DNA from 3 places in the Ferdinandcohnia sp. GQ5 genome. Region 1 is predicted to be linked to each of the others. Evidence: riboswitches for the same ligand, from Rfam matches in the RefSeq annotation. Region 1 holds a riboswitch; each other region holds the start of a gene.
The links. Region 1 has a riboswitch for S-adenosylmethionine ahead of AC6CHV_RS04070 (carboxymuconolactone decarboxylase family protein). Riboswitches for the same ligand answer to the same signal wherever they lie in the genome.

Region 1 (5,582 bases):
GGTTATTGTCAACAATCAAAGAATCCTGTTGCCAATATATCATAACATTTTTATCAGAATGGTTGAAATGAGGTCTATCTTCAATATGATGCACACTTTGTAATAGAATCAACCCATAAATAACTTTGTCTATTGTTTGTAACTACCGTTTATTCATTAGGCTCAAATTTAGGTAAATTGATTATCGCCTTAAATAAATCTCCATCAACGTGTATGGTAAATCTGCCTTTTTGAAGTTCAATAAGATTTCTCGCAATCGAGAGTCCTAATCCGCTACCTTGACTGTTTCTGGATTCATCGCCTCTTTTGAAACGCTCCATTAATTCGTCTGCAGTGATATTTAACTCATAGGCTGAGATGTTTTTAAAGCTGATTCGGATTTCATTGTCCATGTCCTCAATATCTATATATACCCTTGATCGTTCAAGTGCATATTTAAAAATATTCGATAAGATGTTCTCGATGGACCTCCATAATAATTTCCCATCAGCAGTAACATATACTTTATAGTCTGGATGATTCAGCTTAATATTTAAGTCCATTGCCTCTATCTTATCATTCACTTCCCCAAGACCTTGGGTAATTAATGACACAATATCAATTTTATCTAGTTGTACTGGAATATTTCCACTAGATGCTTTCGATGCTTCAAATAAATCATCTGTTAGCAGTTTTAACCTTTGTGCTTTCTGATCAAGTACTTCTAAATATTCACTTGCTTTTACTTGATCTTTTTCATGTTTTAATAAATCTACGTACGTGATTATCGAAGTTAACGGATTTCTAATATCATGTGAGACATTGGTAATAAGCTCTGTTTTTAATCGTTCACTTTTCAACTCACTATCTACCGCTTTTTTCAACCCATCCGTAATGCTGTTGACATTTGATGAAAGTTTTGCAAATTCTCCATTTCCGACAACCTCGATTCGATGATGAAGATTACCATCCTTGACAATCTCGATTCCTTTTTGAATGTTTTGGAAGGCCTTGACCTTTTTATAAGCAAACCAAGCGGCAAGCCCAATTGTAATTGGAAACATGAAAAAAGTAATAGCGATCAATAGTGGATAGCCAATTACAACTAATACGGTTTTTACAGCAATGCTTCCGCTTTTATAGACATCACCAAAAAATTTCACAAGTTTGTAGATGATTGTATAGATCAATGTGTGCTTAAGAAGTGTTTTATTTTTTACATGCTTCACAAGGAGCAGTAGCAATATTAATTCCAAAATCGCAAATGGAATGGTGATGATGGTGAACATATTCGTCATATTTTCAAACACGTCATCCACTAACATTATCCATAGTGGAATGAGAAGAATACACATCACAATATTTATGTCATTGTATAGTCTTTCTACCGGACGGAAGGTTAACTCTTGATCGTGAAATGATTTTCTACCAACTACTAGCACTAAATAAATAAATGAAAGAATGAATCCTGCCAAGTATCCTAATATTTGATATAAACTTGTAGTAGCAACTGCTTTTACTTCTTGCCACTTTTGTGCTTTTTCATTTAAAAATTGTTTCGAAAATCCTACAAAAATAACGGTGTTTTCCATATCAATTTCATCGATTTGCTCGGTAATTCGATATAAATGCTCATTTTTCTCTGTTTCCTTTGGATAAAACTCTTGTTTGTATTCCTCAAATATCATGTATGCTGGTGACGTTTCAAACTGCTCTTTATTCGTACTCGAACTATTTGCAAACACATTGGTACCATCACTTGCATAAAAGATTGGCTCATAATCATCAAGATTTTGAATGAGCATATGAAACTCTTTTAAATCTTCTTTGATCATCTGATTTTTTGCTTCAGCGAGCTTATCAGCATACTCTTCTTCAAATTTATCAAAGTTCTTCTCTTCACTTAACTCAGGATTATAAGACCTAGAATATTGAAACTCTGTGTAATATAAATCTTCTTCTGCTTGCTTCCATTCTTCCTGAGTAAGGGTATTGCCACTTAAAATATGTTCCTCACTTTTATATTTCCCTAATAGTCTTGTGAGGTCTCCAATCAACCTTTCACTTTCCTTTACATAGGCCATGCTCTCTATGTAATGCTCTTCGGTTACGCTGCTAAAATTCCCATCATTCACAATCTCCACTTCCACAACGGCTCGAGCTATTCCTGTAAAACACAAGATCGCAATGACAAAAACAATGATTTTCGTTATAATCGAGTGGCTATATTTTTTCCACTTTATATCCAACACCCCACACCACCTTCAAATATTTTGGTTCTTTCGGATTGATTTCGATTTTCTCTCTGATTTTTCGAATATGAACGGTAACGGTATTTTCCGGGTTAAAGGAGGGTTCGTTCCATACCTTTTCATATATCTCCTCGATTGAGAATACTCTACCCGCGTTTTCTGTCAGAAGCCTTACAATCTTATATTGAACGGGTGTAAGATGGACTTCCTCGCCATCAACAGTGACCGTTTTACTTTCATCATCGATAATCAATCCCCCAGTCTGTACTATATTGGTTCTCGTATCAAGGCCACCGAAAGTTGTATATCTTCTCAGTTGGGATTTAACTCTTGCAATAAGTTCCAACGGATTAAAAGGCTTCGTCATGTAATCATCTGCCCCAATATTTAAACCTATTATTTTGTCATGATCCTCTGATTTTGCAGAAAGCATGATTAAAGGAATATTGTTTTCTTTCCGAATTTCCATCGTCGCTCTCATTCCATCCATTTTCGGCATCATCAGATCCATGATGATAAGATGAATTTCCTGACTTTTGATGATCTCGATTGCTTCTAGTCCATTGGAAGCTTTACAAACCGTATAGCCTTCATTCTCTAAGTAAATTCCAATCGCATCGACGATGGCTTGATCATCGTCACAAACCAATATATTCATAACGTTCACTCCTACTTGTGGTGTTCACCATTTCTATCAACTCCTTAGAATTTACTATAAGGAAAGGATATCAATCAAATCTTAACAAACACTGCATGCAAATCTTAAGATTTTCTTATTATTTTGAGATGCAAATCCTAGTCTATCATGAAAATATAGGTGGAAAATAAAAAGAGAACACAGACCTTTGGTTAGGTTTGTGTTCCCCTTCTATTAAAAGATTATGTTTTATATTGTTAATTACTTCTCATCATACGCATTAAGCACATTTACACTGTGTGCCAAAGCAGAACCTGCTTTTAATGCTACTGCCACGAAAATCGCTTCTGAGATTTCTTCTAAATCAGCACCCGCTTTTTTGGCATTTTTCGTATGTAGGTTAATGCAATACGCGCAACCTGTTGTGTGCGCACATGCCACCGCGATTAACTCTTTCTCTTTTTCTGTTAAGTTTTTCGCCTTAAGAGATTTTGTGTCAAAATCAATAAATGCTTTAAAAGCCTCACCATTTAAATCAGCAAATTCTTTTAGTCTTGCAAAATAAGCCTCTTTATATAGATCTTCATCGCCATTTCCATCATAGGCATTGAGTGCATTCACACCATGTGCTAAAGCGGAACCTGCCTTTAATGCTGTTGCAACAAAAATAGCCTCTGCTACTTCTTCTCTAGAAGACTCATTCTTCTTTGCATTCCCAACATGTAAATCAATGCAATAAGGACAACCTGTAATATGGGCTACTGCAACCGCAATCAATTCCTTTTGCTTTACGGAAAGCTTGCCTGCAGCTAGTGCTTGGCTATCAAACTTTATAAATGATTGAAATGCTTCAGGTGCATATTTTTTCAATTCTGGTAGTCTTCCGAAATATTCCTTTTTGTACAAACTCATCGTAAATCTCTCCCTTAGCTATTTTTCACCAAATAAAATACAACTTTTCACATTAATTTACTCACCTTAAAATCAAATATCCTTATTTCCAGTGAATAAAATGTAAAAGCCCCTTCCGATGAGGAAGAGGCAATATGTATCCCACACTCATCTTTCAAGCAAATGCTTGCTGGAATTAGCACCTAGTTACATTCTTTGTAACGGTTGCTGCGGGTTCACTGGACCAGGTTCCTCCCCCGACTCTCGATAAGAGATGTCGTATTTTATTTTTGTAATATTTAACAATATTAGCGTACATGAAGTCACTCGAGGTTGTCAACTGAAATATCAAATTATTTCGAAAATACATCCAAGCCACAAGTATTAGATGAATGTCGTTTTTCGATAAAGTCTATAAACGTGTTAACTAGATTAGCAGCGACTGATTCACGTATTTTATGATCTCTCGAACAACTACCAAGATAGTTACCTTATTAAAGATGATGATCGTTCTGCTTTAGTATCCTAAATTGATTCGGGGACATGCCTGTATTCCTCTTAAACACTCGCCAAAAATGAACATGATTGGAATAACCCACTTTTCCTGCAATTTGATTCACTTTCAAGCTTGTATGTATTAAGTATCTTTTTGCTTCATTTATACGGATTGCGTTCAAGTATTCAATAAAACTGCATCCAGTGTATTTTTTAAAAAGTCTACTTATATACTGCTCATTTACATGAAAATGATAGGATAAAACACCAAGTGAAATATCGCTTGTAAAATTGTTATTAATAAATGTAATAATCTTTTCGATTTCATTTTTACCAGTGTTATCTTGTTGTCCCGAAACTTTCATCTTTTCTAAAGGACACGCATCCTCTATCAGTCTATTACTTTCAATTAATAATTGGGATAGCAAAGATCTAAGGTACATATCCCTTTCCTTTAGATTCTTTTGGTACTCCTCGAATAGCCTCATTATGATAGTGTTAATTAATTCTCTTTTATTTTGAGGAATCGATATAATGTACGGTCCATTTTCAAAGAGCTGCTTCACGATATGTTGTTCGCCTAAACTCAAGAAGCACTCCCTAAAGTTTATCACCATTCGCTCATACACTTGATTGCTTTTCTTGACCGTTTTATGGATCACATTTTTATCAATAAAAACGAGATGCTGATTCTTTACTAGGTACTCTTCCCCATTAATAATGTAAATCCGTTCCCCTTTGGATAAATAATAAATTTCGTAATCTTGGTGCAGATGATGTGTTGCCATTGACGGATGGTATCCACTAAAACGATTTATATAAAAAGGCTGTTCACGAAGAGAAACACTTATTTTTTGCACCACTATTCAACTCCTCTCCAAATGAGCCAACAAAATTCTTTATTCGTGTTCTCATTTTTCACCCGCTTAAAACTTGTACTCTAGTTATGTTCTTTTTATTACATGTTCATCTGCCCATATCCTTCATTTTTTAAGGAATCGCAACTTTACTCCTATTTAACAAACGAGGAACTAGGAAAAAGGAACCCCCTCTCCTGTGTACATGCCTAAACACCTTCGAAAATGTAAACAGAAACGTCTTCTTCTCACAAAATATGTAATGAGAAGCTTGCTAAACTAATATAGAAGTTTTTGAATTCACAAACATGAAAGGGTTTACAAGAATAATCTAATGTTTACCGTTAGACGTTGATTGGAGGTGTAATATAAAGGCTTGTTTGTATTTGGTTTGCATTGAGACTTAGTTAAAAAATTGCAAAGGTGGTATTTTATGAAGTTTAGAAAAGCAATGGTATTGGTTATGGTTTT
Region 2 (5,582 bases), on a different contig from region 1:
CATTGGGGATACTTAATTGTAGCTGATTTGCAACAATTGGCTGCTTTACATATTTTTTTAATAACTGTATTTGCATCGGCTTTTGGTTAGAGACTCCAAAATGACGAACCTTCCCTGATGATTCCAACACATCAAATGCCTCTGCAACCTCTTCAGGCTCAACAAGGGCATCTGGACGATGTAAAAGTAAAACATCAAGATAGTCCGTTTTAAGACGTTTTAAGATTCCATCTACGGAATTAAGTATATGTTCTTTTGAAAAGTCAAACATTCCTTTTCGAATGCCACATTTGGATTGAAGAATGATTTTCTCCCTCACGTCATCGTTCATATGTATCGCATCTGCAAAGATTTCTTCACAAGTGCCACTTCCGTAAATATCGGCATGGTCAAAAAAGTTTGCTCCGTTTTCTAATGCCGTTTGTATAAACGCTTCCGCCTCAGGCTTTTCTAATGAGTTGATTCTCATACACCCTACTGCTATAACAGGAACCTCTAGTGAACTAGTGCCGAGTTTTATTTTTCGCATTGTGTTAAACCTCCAAGTTTTAATATAGGAATATTATTACTGTTACCCATTTCTAGTTTACATATTTCGCTATTGATTGGAAAGTATAGATAAAAGGAGGTTAAGTAATGAACCAAATAAAACGCTTATTCATGCTGTTATTATTAGCATTTCCGATGTTTTTCTTAATGGGTTGTGGGGATGACGAAAGACCTGAGGAAGGCGAGGAAATTGAAGAGATTGAAGAGGAAGATGAAATCGGTGACGGCGAGATTGATGATGAGTAGAATATAAAAGGAGTTCTCCCAAAATCGGGTAGAACTCCTTTTTTTAGTTATGCAGTGGTTGTTGCTGTTTTAGTATCTTTTTTCGTATGAATTCGTTTTGTTAAGAATGGTACTGCAAATCTATCTACACCGTAGTAGTATGTTGCAGCGCCTGCAAATAAGAGAATAACTGCTAATGTGTAAAGTACTGGGTTTGTGCTAACTGTTCCAGCAAGTAAGAAGTTTAGGTTCATGAATGCCCCTGCAATTAATGCTGGGATTGTTGCAGCACCTAAGATTAATCCAAGTCCAACTAGAACTTCTCCCCATGGAATGAGTACGTTAATTATATCAACGTTTGGAACGGCAAAGCCTTCTAGGAATGTTGCATACCAACCTGCTACTGCTGGGTGTTCGCCACCAGCCTTTGCAAGTGCTCCTTGGAGGAATCCGCCTGCGTCAAATCCTCCAGTCAATTTATGAAAACCAGCTTCTAGCCATTGAATACCTAACCATACACGTAATACTGTCCAAATAACTGCCATTTTAGGTCCTTTTAAGAATGTTCTCATCTTAATCTCCCCTTTTATTTTATATTGTGAAGTTATTCACAAGTTGTTATAAAAAAATATGATCGTTTTAGCTGCCAGCTTGGGTAGTTAGTTTGTGAAGTCTTTCACTAACTTTCTACACCCTTAATATACTATGGATTTTCAATTAAAGCAATGGGCTTCACAAATATGACACAAATGTTTTTTGATTGTATTTATAGTCTCAAATTTAACGTTTTGTATAGGGAATGATTATAATCACCGAAAATTTTAATAAGGGAAAATTTTTCAAAAAGTGTTTGACTTTGGGTATTTTACACTCTATAATCCATTTATAAAGTAAAACTAGAACGTATTAATTTAATAAAGGACTCTTATCCAGAGCGGTGGAGGGACATGGCCCTACGAAACCCGGCAACCTTCAAGATTATTCTTGAAAAGGTGCTAATTCCATCAGGTAAAATTACCTGAAAGATAAGAGGAGGAAAAAAGCCCTCTTCTTACTAGAAGGGGGCTTTTTTCATCGTTAGGATATGCAAGTTAGAAGTTGTATTAGTACTATTCCTAGTTTTCCTATAAAAATACTGGAGGTACAGACATGAAGAAAATAAGCGTTATTTTTATTGCTGTATTACTGTTGATTGGAATTGCAGGTTGTTCGAATAGCACAAGTAAAGCGAGCCAAGGAAGTGAAAAACCTAAAAAAATCACATTAGATTATGCTTTTTATTCACCTACGAGTCTTGTGTTAAAAGAGTTTGGGTGGGCTGAAGAAGCATTCAAAGAAGAGGGAATTAAGGTTGAATTTGTTCTAAGTCAAGGAAGTAATAAAGCATTGGAATTTTTAAATAGTGGAAGTGCAGATTTCAGTTCATCTGCAGGCGCAGCGGCTCTAATGGCAAAAGCAAAGGGTGCTCCAATTGAATCGGTGTATATTTACTCAAAGCCAGAGTGGACAGCGTTGGTCGCAAATAAAGATTCAAAGATTCAAAGTATAAGTGATTTAAAAGGAAAAAAGGTTGCTGCAACTATCGGAACAGACCCATATATTTTCCTATTACGCGCCCTTAATGAGGAAGGGTTAAGTCCATCAGATGTTGAAATCGTTAACCTCCAGCATGGAGATGGAGCGGCCGCGTTATCTTCTGGTCAGGTGGATGCATGGTCGGGGTTAGATCCTCATATGGCAAGAGTTGAATTAGAAACGGATGCGAACCTTTTTTACCGCAATGCAGATTTTAATACGTATGGAACCTTAAATGTGCGTTCTGAGTTTGCGGAAAAATATCCCAATTACGTAGAAGAAGTCATTGAGGTCTACGAAAAGGCTCGTAAATGGGTTTTAGAAAATCCAGAGGAAACAGCGGAAATTTTGGCAAAGTCCGCAAATATTGATATTGAAGTTGCTAATAAACAATTAAATGAACGAAATGATTTTTCTAATCCTGTTCCTGGTGAAATACAAATTGAGGCATTAACCGAAGCAGGTAAGGTGCTTCAAGCACAGGAAATCATCGGAAAAGATGTTAAATTGGATCAACTGGTTCAGGAATTGATTAATCCTACGTTTGCCGAAAACGTAATTAAACAATAGGGATTGTGCCTCTTTCAAAACGGCACTTCCTCGTGATAGGAGACGGTAAAATGAGCACAAAAGGCGGAGCGTTGACTAGACAAATTAAGGTGAAATCGAAGCGTGAGTTTGTATTATCAGGAAGTCTAAAAGTAGTTCTACTTGGGAGTATCATCCCGGCTATTTTAATCGTGGTTTGGCAATATTTAAGCCACATTGGTGTACTTGAAGGTCATCTTATGCCGGCACCAACGGTTATCCTTGCGAAAATAATTGAATTTGCTGGAGATGGAAGTCTGTGGGGCCATATTGGGATTACGTTATATCGCATCTTTTTTGGGTTTCTCATTGGGGTAGTTGCTGCTGTTATATTTGGTTCATTGGTCGGCTATTTTAGAATTGCTGAACAGTTACTAGACCCGATGATTCAGGCTTTCCGTTCGATTCCGTCCCTTGCTTGGGTACCTCTTTTTATCTTGTGGATGGGGATTGCAGAACCATCAAAAATTACACTAATTGCGGTTGGGGTATTTTTTCCGGTTTATTTAAACATCGTGTCAGGCATACAGGGTGTTGACCGAAAGTTGATTGAGGTAGGGAAAATCTATAATTTTTCATCGTTTGAGTTAATTAGAAAGGTAATATTGCCTGCATCCCTTCCTTCTTTTCTAGTTGGAATCCGAAGTGGGCTTGGGCTAGGTTGGATGTTTGTCGTTGCAGCTGAATTAATGGGTGCTAGTCAGGGGATTGGATATTTGCTTGTTGTTGGCCAAAACTCCTATTCTCCTGAGACGGTCATCGCAAGCATCGTACTATTTGCGATTTTAGGTAAAATAACAGACTCCATTTTGAAGAAAACAGAGGAAAAAACTCTTCACTGGCAGGATAGCTTTGTGAAGTAGACCTGAAAGGATGAATTAGATGCTGGCAGTTCAAAATGTCTCTAGAACCTTTTCGAATGGTACGACAGGGTTTAAAAATATAAATCTTGAAACAAAACAAGGTGAAATTGTGGGAGTACTAGGTACGAGTGGGTGTGGAAAGAGCACCTTATTACGTGTCTTATCTGGATTAGATTCGGATTATACAGGTACGGTGAAAATAAGCGGGGACATCATTAAGTCCGTTCATGAAAAGGTGGGCGTTATTTTTCAAGAATCACGTTTAATGCCATGGTTGACAGTATTAGAAAATATCTCGTTTGGTTTAAAGAATGATAGTAAGAAAAGTGAAAAAGCCCAGGAATATGTAAAGTTAGTAGGATTGCAAGGATTTGAAAATCATTATCCAAAGGATATCTCCGGTGGGATGGCACAAAGAGTATCGATTGCTCGTGCACTTATCACAGCACCTCGAGTTTTGCTATTAGATGAGCCATTTAGTGCGCTTGATGCATTTACGAAAATGCAGTTGCAAGATTTGCTGCTGACAATATGGGAGAAATACAAATCAACGATGCTCGTCGTTACTCACGATATCGATGAAGCACTTTATTTATGTGACCGAATTGTTATTTTAAAAGGGCAGCCGGGTGAAATCTATCAAACGATTCAAATTGATGATCCAAAGCCAAGATCTCGTGGTGATATAAAGTTGGCACAATTGAAGGCGGAAATATTGTCTCTACTAAGTTAAAGAAAGGAGAGAGTGGAATTGACAACCACACAATTAGGTGCGATAAGACCTTTTGAAGGTACCTATAATCTACAAAACTATGATCAGGTATACCAAGACTTTTCATGGGAGGAAGTTGAAAAGGAGTTTAGTTGGTATCAAACAGGGCAAGTCAATATGGCGTATGAATGTATTGACCGGCATGTCGACGATGGGTATGGAGACAAAGTTGCCCTTCACTACATTAATGAAGCAGAAGAACAAATTTTTACATTTAAAGATATCAAAGAAAAATCGGACCACTTAGCGTCGGTGTTAAGAAAATACGGGGTTAAAAAGGGCGATATTGTCTTTATCTTTTTGCCGAAAAACCCGGAAATGTATATTGCGATGATTGCAGCAGTTAAAATCGGAGCTGTTGCAGGACCGCTTTTTGAAGCATTTATGGAGGATGCGGTAAGGGATCGCATTTCAGACTGTGAGGGTCGTTTTTTAATCACTGACTCGGAGTTGGTAAAAAGGGTCCCAAAACAAGAATTGCCTTCACTCGAAACCGTGTTTATTACGGAGGGATCAGAAAAGTGTAAGGAAGATGAAATCTCACTTGTAGAGGCATTAGCTGAAACGAAAAGTGAGAATAGAGTGATTGAATGGTTGGAGCTTGAAGATCGCCTCAATATTCACTATACAAGTGGGTCAACCGGGAAACCAAAGGGAATTGTGCATGCACATCGCGCGATGATTCAACAGTACCAAACGGGAAAATGGGTCCTTGATTTGAAAGAGGACGATATTTATTGGTGTACCGCACACCCCGGCTGGGTAACAGGAACGGTGTACGGAATCTTTGCTCCTTGGCTAAATCGTGCCACAATTGTCGTTAACGGTGGGAGATTTAATGCAGATTCCTGGTATTCAACAATTGAAAAAACAGGAGTAACGGTTTGGTATAGTGCACCTACAGCATTCAGGATGTTAAAGGCAGAAGGAAATGAAGTATTAAACGAATACGATTTACGCTCTTTACGGCATATTTTAAGTGTGGGAGAGCCGTTAAATCCTGAGGTTAT
Region 3 (5,582 bases), on a different contig from region 1:
TAATTGTAAAAGTTGATACACTTACCATAAATGATTATTTATCGAATATCAAACGAAAGGATGTAACTATTATGATTTATCCATACAAAGGGAAATATCCTGAAATTGCCGACTCTGTATATATTGCGGAATATGCGACAGTTACTGGTGACGTAAAAATTGGTGAGGAAACAAACATTTGGTTTAATACTGTCATACGGGGGGATGTGGCACCGACCATTATCGGAAAAAGAGTGAGCATTCAGGATAACTCAACCTTGCATCAAAGCCCAAATAATCCTTTAATTATTGAAGATGATGTCACAATTGGTCATCAGGTGATCCTACATAGCTCTATTATCCGTAAAAATGCGCTAATCGGAATGGGGTCCATTATTCTTGATGGGGCAGAGGTTGGTGAAGGGGCTTTTATAGGTGCCGGAAGCCTAGTTCCACAAGGCAAAAAGATTCCACCAAACACTCTTGCATTCGGAAGACCAGCTAAAGTTATTCGTGAATTAAATGATGAAGATAAAAAAGATATGGCCAGAATTCGCCGTGAATATGTGGAAAAAGGGCAGCATTATAAGGAATTACAAAAAGAAAAACGCGGTTAATCAAATACGCCTTGGCGTATTTACGCCCAGATTTTTTTGAGCTTGCTCAAAAAATTACCCTTGAAAATCTATGGCATCCGCCGGAGGCTTTAACTTTATTCAGTCAAGTTTGATACTAAATTGGATAATCTATTTGCTTTCATCCAACCACTCATAGCATTTCAGATGAATAAAGTTAAAAGCTCACCATTAAGGCGAGCTTTTTTCTTTCTTATTTTGCAGCTTGTGTTTTAAGCGCTTCTGCTTTGTCAGTACGCTCCCATGGTAAATCAAGATCATTTCTACCAAAGTGACCATATGCAGCGGTTTGCTTATAAATTGGACGACGTAGATCAAGCATCTTGATAATTCCAGCAGGACGTAAATCAAAATTATCACGAACCAATTCTACAAGTACATCCTCTGACACAGTTCCGGTTCCAAATGTGTCTACAGAGATAGAAACTGGTTGTGCAACACCGATTGCATACGCAAGCTGAACTTCACATTTATCCGCTAAACCAGCTGCTACGATGTTTTTCGCAACATAACGAGCAGCATATGCAGCTGAACGGTCAACCTTAGTTGGATCCTTACCCGAGAAAGCGCCACCGCCATGGCGTGCATAACCACCGTACGTATCAACAATAATTTTACGGCCAGTTAACCCAGCATCCCCTTGAGGACCACCAATTACAAAACGGCCAGTAGGATTAATGAAATATTTAGTATTCTCATCAATTAGTTCACTAGGAACGACAGGGTTAATTACATGTTCTTTTAAATTACGTTGAATTTGCTCTAATGAAATTTCAGGATGGTGCTGGGTTGAAATAACAATCGTATCGATACGAACTGGATTGTTGTTCTCATCGTATTCAACAGTAACCTGAGTTTTTCCATCTGGACGTAAATATGGAAGAATCTCATCTTTACGTACCTTTGTTAGTCTGCGTGATAACTTGTGAGCTAATGAAATTGGTAGAGGCATTAATTCTTTTGTTTCGTTACAAGCATAACCAAACATTAATCCTTGGTCTCCAGCACCAATTGCTTCAATTTGCTCATCAGTCATTTGACCTTCACGTGCTTCTAACGCTTGGTCAACCCCCATTGCAATATCTGGAGATTGCTCATCAATGGATGTTAAAACTGCACAAGTTTCATAGTCAAATCCGTATTTTGCTCGTGTATAGCCAATCTCTTTAATCGTTTCACGGACAATCTTTGGGATATCTACATATGTAGAAGTTGTAATTTCTCCCGCAACAAGTACAAGACCTGTTGTGACAGAAGTTTCACACGCTACGCGTGCATTTGCATCACTTGCTAAAATCGCATCTAAAATAGAATCTGAAATCTGGTCACAGATTTTATCTGGATGTCCTTCTGTAACAGATTCTGAAGTAAATAAACGGCGTCTATTTGTCACAAACGCTTCCTCCTTTTCGGATTCAGAATCGAATAGTTCGAGTTCTGACATTCATTGATACGGTACTCATTCCCTTAGTATTGTTACCTTCACGATTTTCTATCCTATATTAAATGAACAGTTATCTACGATCAAATGTGCCTTGGCGTTTTTGCGCCCGATCTTTAGGCCGACACGATGTGGGTCATAAAGACGGTTGCCACAGGAAGCGAAAAATTTCCGCTAAAAAATCGAGGCATCCGCCGGAGGCTTTAACATTATTCTGTTGGAATCGAACTCCGAGAATAATTTAAACACATATCACGCGTTAAGTAACATCAATAAAACCAATAAAGAATAAAAAACCTTTCCTACTATTTCGAGGAAAGGTTTATCGTTTATCCAGCCTTTCACTCTTATCGATCAAGGACATACCTTGCTCAGGTTAGCACCTTATCACTTTTTCGAATGTGGAGACCTACTAATAGGTTTCACTAAAAACCATTTGATATGTAAGAAAAGTGATGGTTGCCGGGTTTCATTGGGCCTGTCCCTCCGCCAGCTCGGGATAAGAGAGTATCCGTTCAATGACATATGATATCGCAGTAGTCCTTAAGGTGTCAACAGAATTCCGAAAAAAAACAAAGTCGAAGTGTGTCACACTATTTCCTCAATATTGACAAACTATAAAAGAATTATCGATTATAAAGGACTATTTTAGAATCTGCGCGCACTTTTTAATGATATGTTACGTAAAATACGTTAAATAGTATAGACTATTTTTATTAATGTGTTATACTAATTGTAAATTTGAGATAATTTATGGAAATTTAAAAATTAATAAAGGATGGTTTAACATGAATTCAGTTGAAGTTACAAATGAGCAGCTATTAGAATTAGTGAATGGAAAAAACGCACTTCATAACCTATCTGTTCCTATTTTAGTTGAAAAAGTACTATCTAGACAAGAGGGAATCCTTACTTCGACTGGGGCTATACGTGCGACAACTGGGAAGTACACCGGAAGATCACCTGAAGACAAATACATCGTAGAAGAAGCATCTACTAAAGATAGAATTGATTGGGGTAAGGTAAACAAACCAATTTCTGAAGAAGTATATGAAAAACTTTATACAAAAGTACTTTCATACTTAACAGAAAAAGATGAGATTTTCGTATTCAATGGATATGCAGGTGCAGACAAAAAAGTACGCATGCCAATCCAAGTAATCAATGAATATGCTTGGCATAACCTTTTCTCTCAACAAATGTTTGTTCGACCAACAGAAGAGGATCTAAATACACATCAACCTGAATTCACAGTTATTTGTGCACCAAATTTTAAAGCTGATCCTGAGGTAGATGGTACTCGCTCTGAAACATTCATTATTATTTCCTTTGAAAAACGAACAGTGTTAATCGGAGGAACTGAATATGCTGGAGAAATTAAAAAATCAATCTTCTCTGTGATGAACTATGTATTGCCTGAAAAAAATATTCTTTCCATGCATTGTTCTTCAAACGTAGGCCCTGAAGGTGACGTTGCACTATTCTTTGGTCTATCTGGAACAGGAAAAACTACTCTTTCAGCAGATCCAAAACGTCGTCTTATTGGCGATGATGAACACGGTTGGTCTAGCTCTGGCGTGTTTAATATTGAAGGCGGTTGCTATGCTAAATGCATCAACCTTTCTCGCGAGAAGGAACCACAAATTTTCGATGCGATTCGCTTTGGCTCTGTGTTAGAAAATGTGGTTGTAAATGAAGAATCCAGAATAGCTGATTATGATGATAATTCATTAACTGAAAATACAAGAGCTGCATACCAAATCGATAATATAGATAATATTATTGTTCCTAGTATTGCAGGTCATCCGAATACAATCGTATTTTTAACTGCGGATGCTTTTGGTGTTTTACCTCCTATCAGTAAACTAACTAAGGAACAAGCCATGTACCATTTCTTAAGTGGATATACAAGTAAACTAGCAGGAACAGAACGTGGTGTTACTGCTCCACAAGCAACATTCTCAACTTGCTTTGGATCACCATTCCTACCACTTCCTGCAACAGAATATGCAGAAATGTTAGGTAGAAAGATCGATGAACACAATGTTCAAGTATTCCTAGTGAATACAGGTTGGACTGGAGGAGAATATGGCGTTGGAAGCAGAATGAAACTATCATATACTCGCGCAATGGTTCAAGCTGCTTTAGAAGGCGAATTAAATAATGCTGAAACTGTGAAGAATGATATTTTTGGTCTGGAAATTCCAATTCATATTCCTGGGGTTCCTGATGATGTACTTCAACCATCAAAAACATGGGCGGACCAAAGTCAATACTATGTAAAAGCAAAAGAATTAGCTGTGAAATTCAAAGAAAACTTCAAGAAGTTCTCTAATGTTGCTAAAGAAATCGAATTATTGGGCGGACCACGCATTTAATATCAAATACGTTATCGTCTTGATCAGCCCTTTCAAGTAAAAGACGATCTTGCTAGAAGGTGCTTCCTTACCCTTTTGACGGATTGGCTTGTGACCTCGAACGTAATAGCGTTGGAGCTGGAAATAAAGGAAGCTCGAGGAAATTAGTCCTCGAGCTTTTTTGTATGGGGCTCCCTCGTTTTCATCCACTCCGTCAATCGTCTTACTGTTTCTCGATTTACATGTGGCGGAAAATAATGAGTGTATAGTGGAAAATACCAACTTTCTACCTCTTTTCCGAGTTCCTTTATTCTTTTTTCTAGTCGATATGCATGGTTAATAGAAACATTTTTATCTTTTTCACCATGAATAATAAGAACTGGAGCCTCCAGCATTTCAAGTTCGTATAATGGTGTTCTCCATTTATAACGCTCTGGATATTTTGTAGGTGTTCCTCCAATTACCCGCTTTAGCATTCGCCGTAAATCGTTTCGTTCCACATACGTTAGACTTAAATCACTCACACCACCCCATGTAACGAGTGAACAGATCCCGGGATGCTGAATGGCCGTAAGAAGGGCCATTACTCCTCCGCGTGAAAATCCAAAGACATGAATCCGGGTCGGGTTCACTTTTTCATGTTCCTCAAGCACTTTAAAAGCAGAAAATGCATCATATCTATCATGACCGGCGAAATCTTCATTACCATCACCACCCTGATTTCCACGATAAAAAGGTGCCATCACTACAAAACCTTCTGAAGCAAATTGGATGATGCGACCGATTCTGACCATCCCTACATTTTTTATTCCACCACGTAGATATAAAAAACCGTCATATACACCTTCTTCCTTTGGTTCAGCCAGATAACCTTTCACTTTTAGTCCTTTACTCCAATATGTAATTAAATAAAGATTGATTGCCGGATTGGGAGACGGGTATCTCTGTTTTTCAATAATAGTGCCTTCCACCATATTATCCATCCTCTCTACAACATGATTGTACAACCTTTACTTTAAATGTTCTAAAAAAACGCAAAAATAGGCATTCACACATTTTTGTCACGTTTCATATTCTATCTTAAGAAATTACTATAGTCGACAGATGAACTGTCAAGGAGGAATGAATACATGCGTCGTATTCTTGCAAGCCTTTTTGCTTTACTGCTTA

Region 2: another riboswitch for S-adenosylmethionine. It lies ahead of AC6CHV_RS16995 (aliphatic sulfonate ABC transporter substrate-binding protein); the one in region 1 lies ahead of AC6CHV_RS04070 (carboxymuconolactone decarboxylase family protein).
Region 3: another riboswitch for S-adenosylmethionine. It lies ahead of metK (methionine adenosyltransferase); the one in region 1 lies ahead of AC6CHV_RS04070 (carboxymuconolactone decarboxylase family protein).

What each region holds. Positions count from the first base shown of each region.
Region 1 covers NZ_JCAXEW010000002.1:405,197-410,778, forward strand. The annotation lists gene AC6CHV_RS04060 (histidine kinase dimerization/phospho-acceptor domain-containing protein) at 150-2,228, opposite strand; gene AC6CHV_RS04065 (response regulator transcription factor) at 2,203-2,889, opposite strand; gene AC6CHV_RS04070 (carboxymuconolactone decarboxylase family protein) at 3,130-3,780, opposite strand; SAM riboswitch class I at 3,925-4,033, opposite strand; gene AC6CHV_RS04075 (helix-turn-helix domain-containing protein) at 4,254-5,117, opposite strand; gene AC6CHV_RS04080 (pectate lyase family protein) at 5,545-5,582, shown strand, end outside.
Region 2 covers NZ_JCAXEW010000014.1:43,897-49,478, reverse strand. The annotation lists gene AC6CHV_RS17010 (aldo/keto reductase) at 1-529, opposite strand, end outside; gene AC6CHV_RS17005 (hypothetical protein) at 637-795, shown strand; gene AC6CHV_RS17000 (Crp/Fnr family transcriptional regulator) at 843-1,346, opposite strand; SAM riboswitch class I at 1,697-1,806, shown strand; gene AC6CHV_RS16995 (aliphatic sulfonate ABC transporter substrate-binding protein) at 1,924-2,919, shown strand; gene AC6CHV_RS16990 (ABC transporter permease subunit) at 2,970-3,800, shown strand; gene AC6CHV_RS16985 (ATP-binding cassette domain-containing protein) at 3,820-4,533, shown strand; gene acsA (acetate--CoA ligase) at 4,552-5,582, shown strand, end outside.
Region 3 covers NZ_JCAXEW010000024.1:43,980-49,561, forward strand. The annotation lists gene AC6CHV_RS22890 (gamma carbonic anhydrase) at 72-596, shown strand; gene metK (methionine adenosyltransferase) at 808-2,007, opposite strand; SAM riboswitch class I at 2,400-2,561, opposite strand; gene pckA (phosphoenolpyruvate carboxykinase (ATP)) at 2,844-4,433, shown strand; gene AC6CHV_RS22905 (alpha/beta hydrolase family protein) at 4,577-5,386, opposite strand; gene AC6CHV_RS22910 (ABC transporter substrate-binding protein) at 5,543-5,582, shown strand, end outside.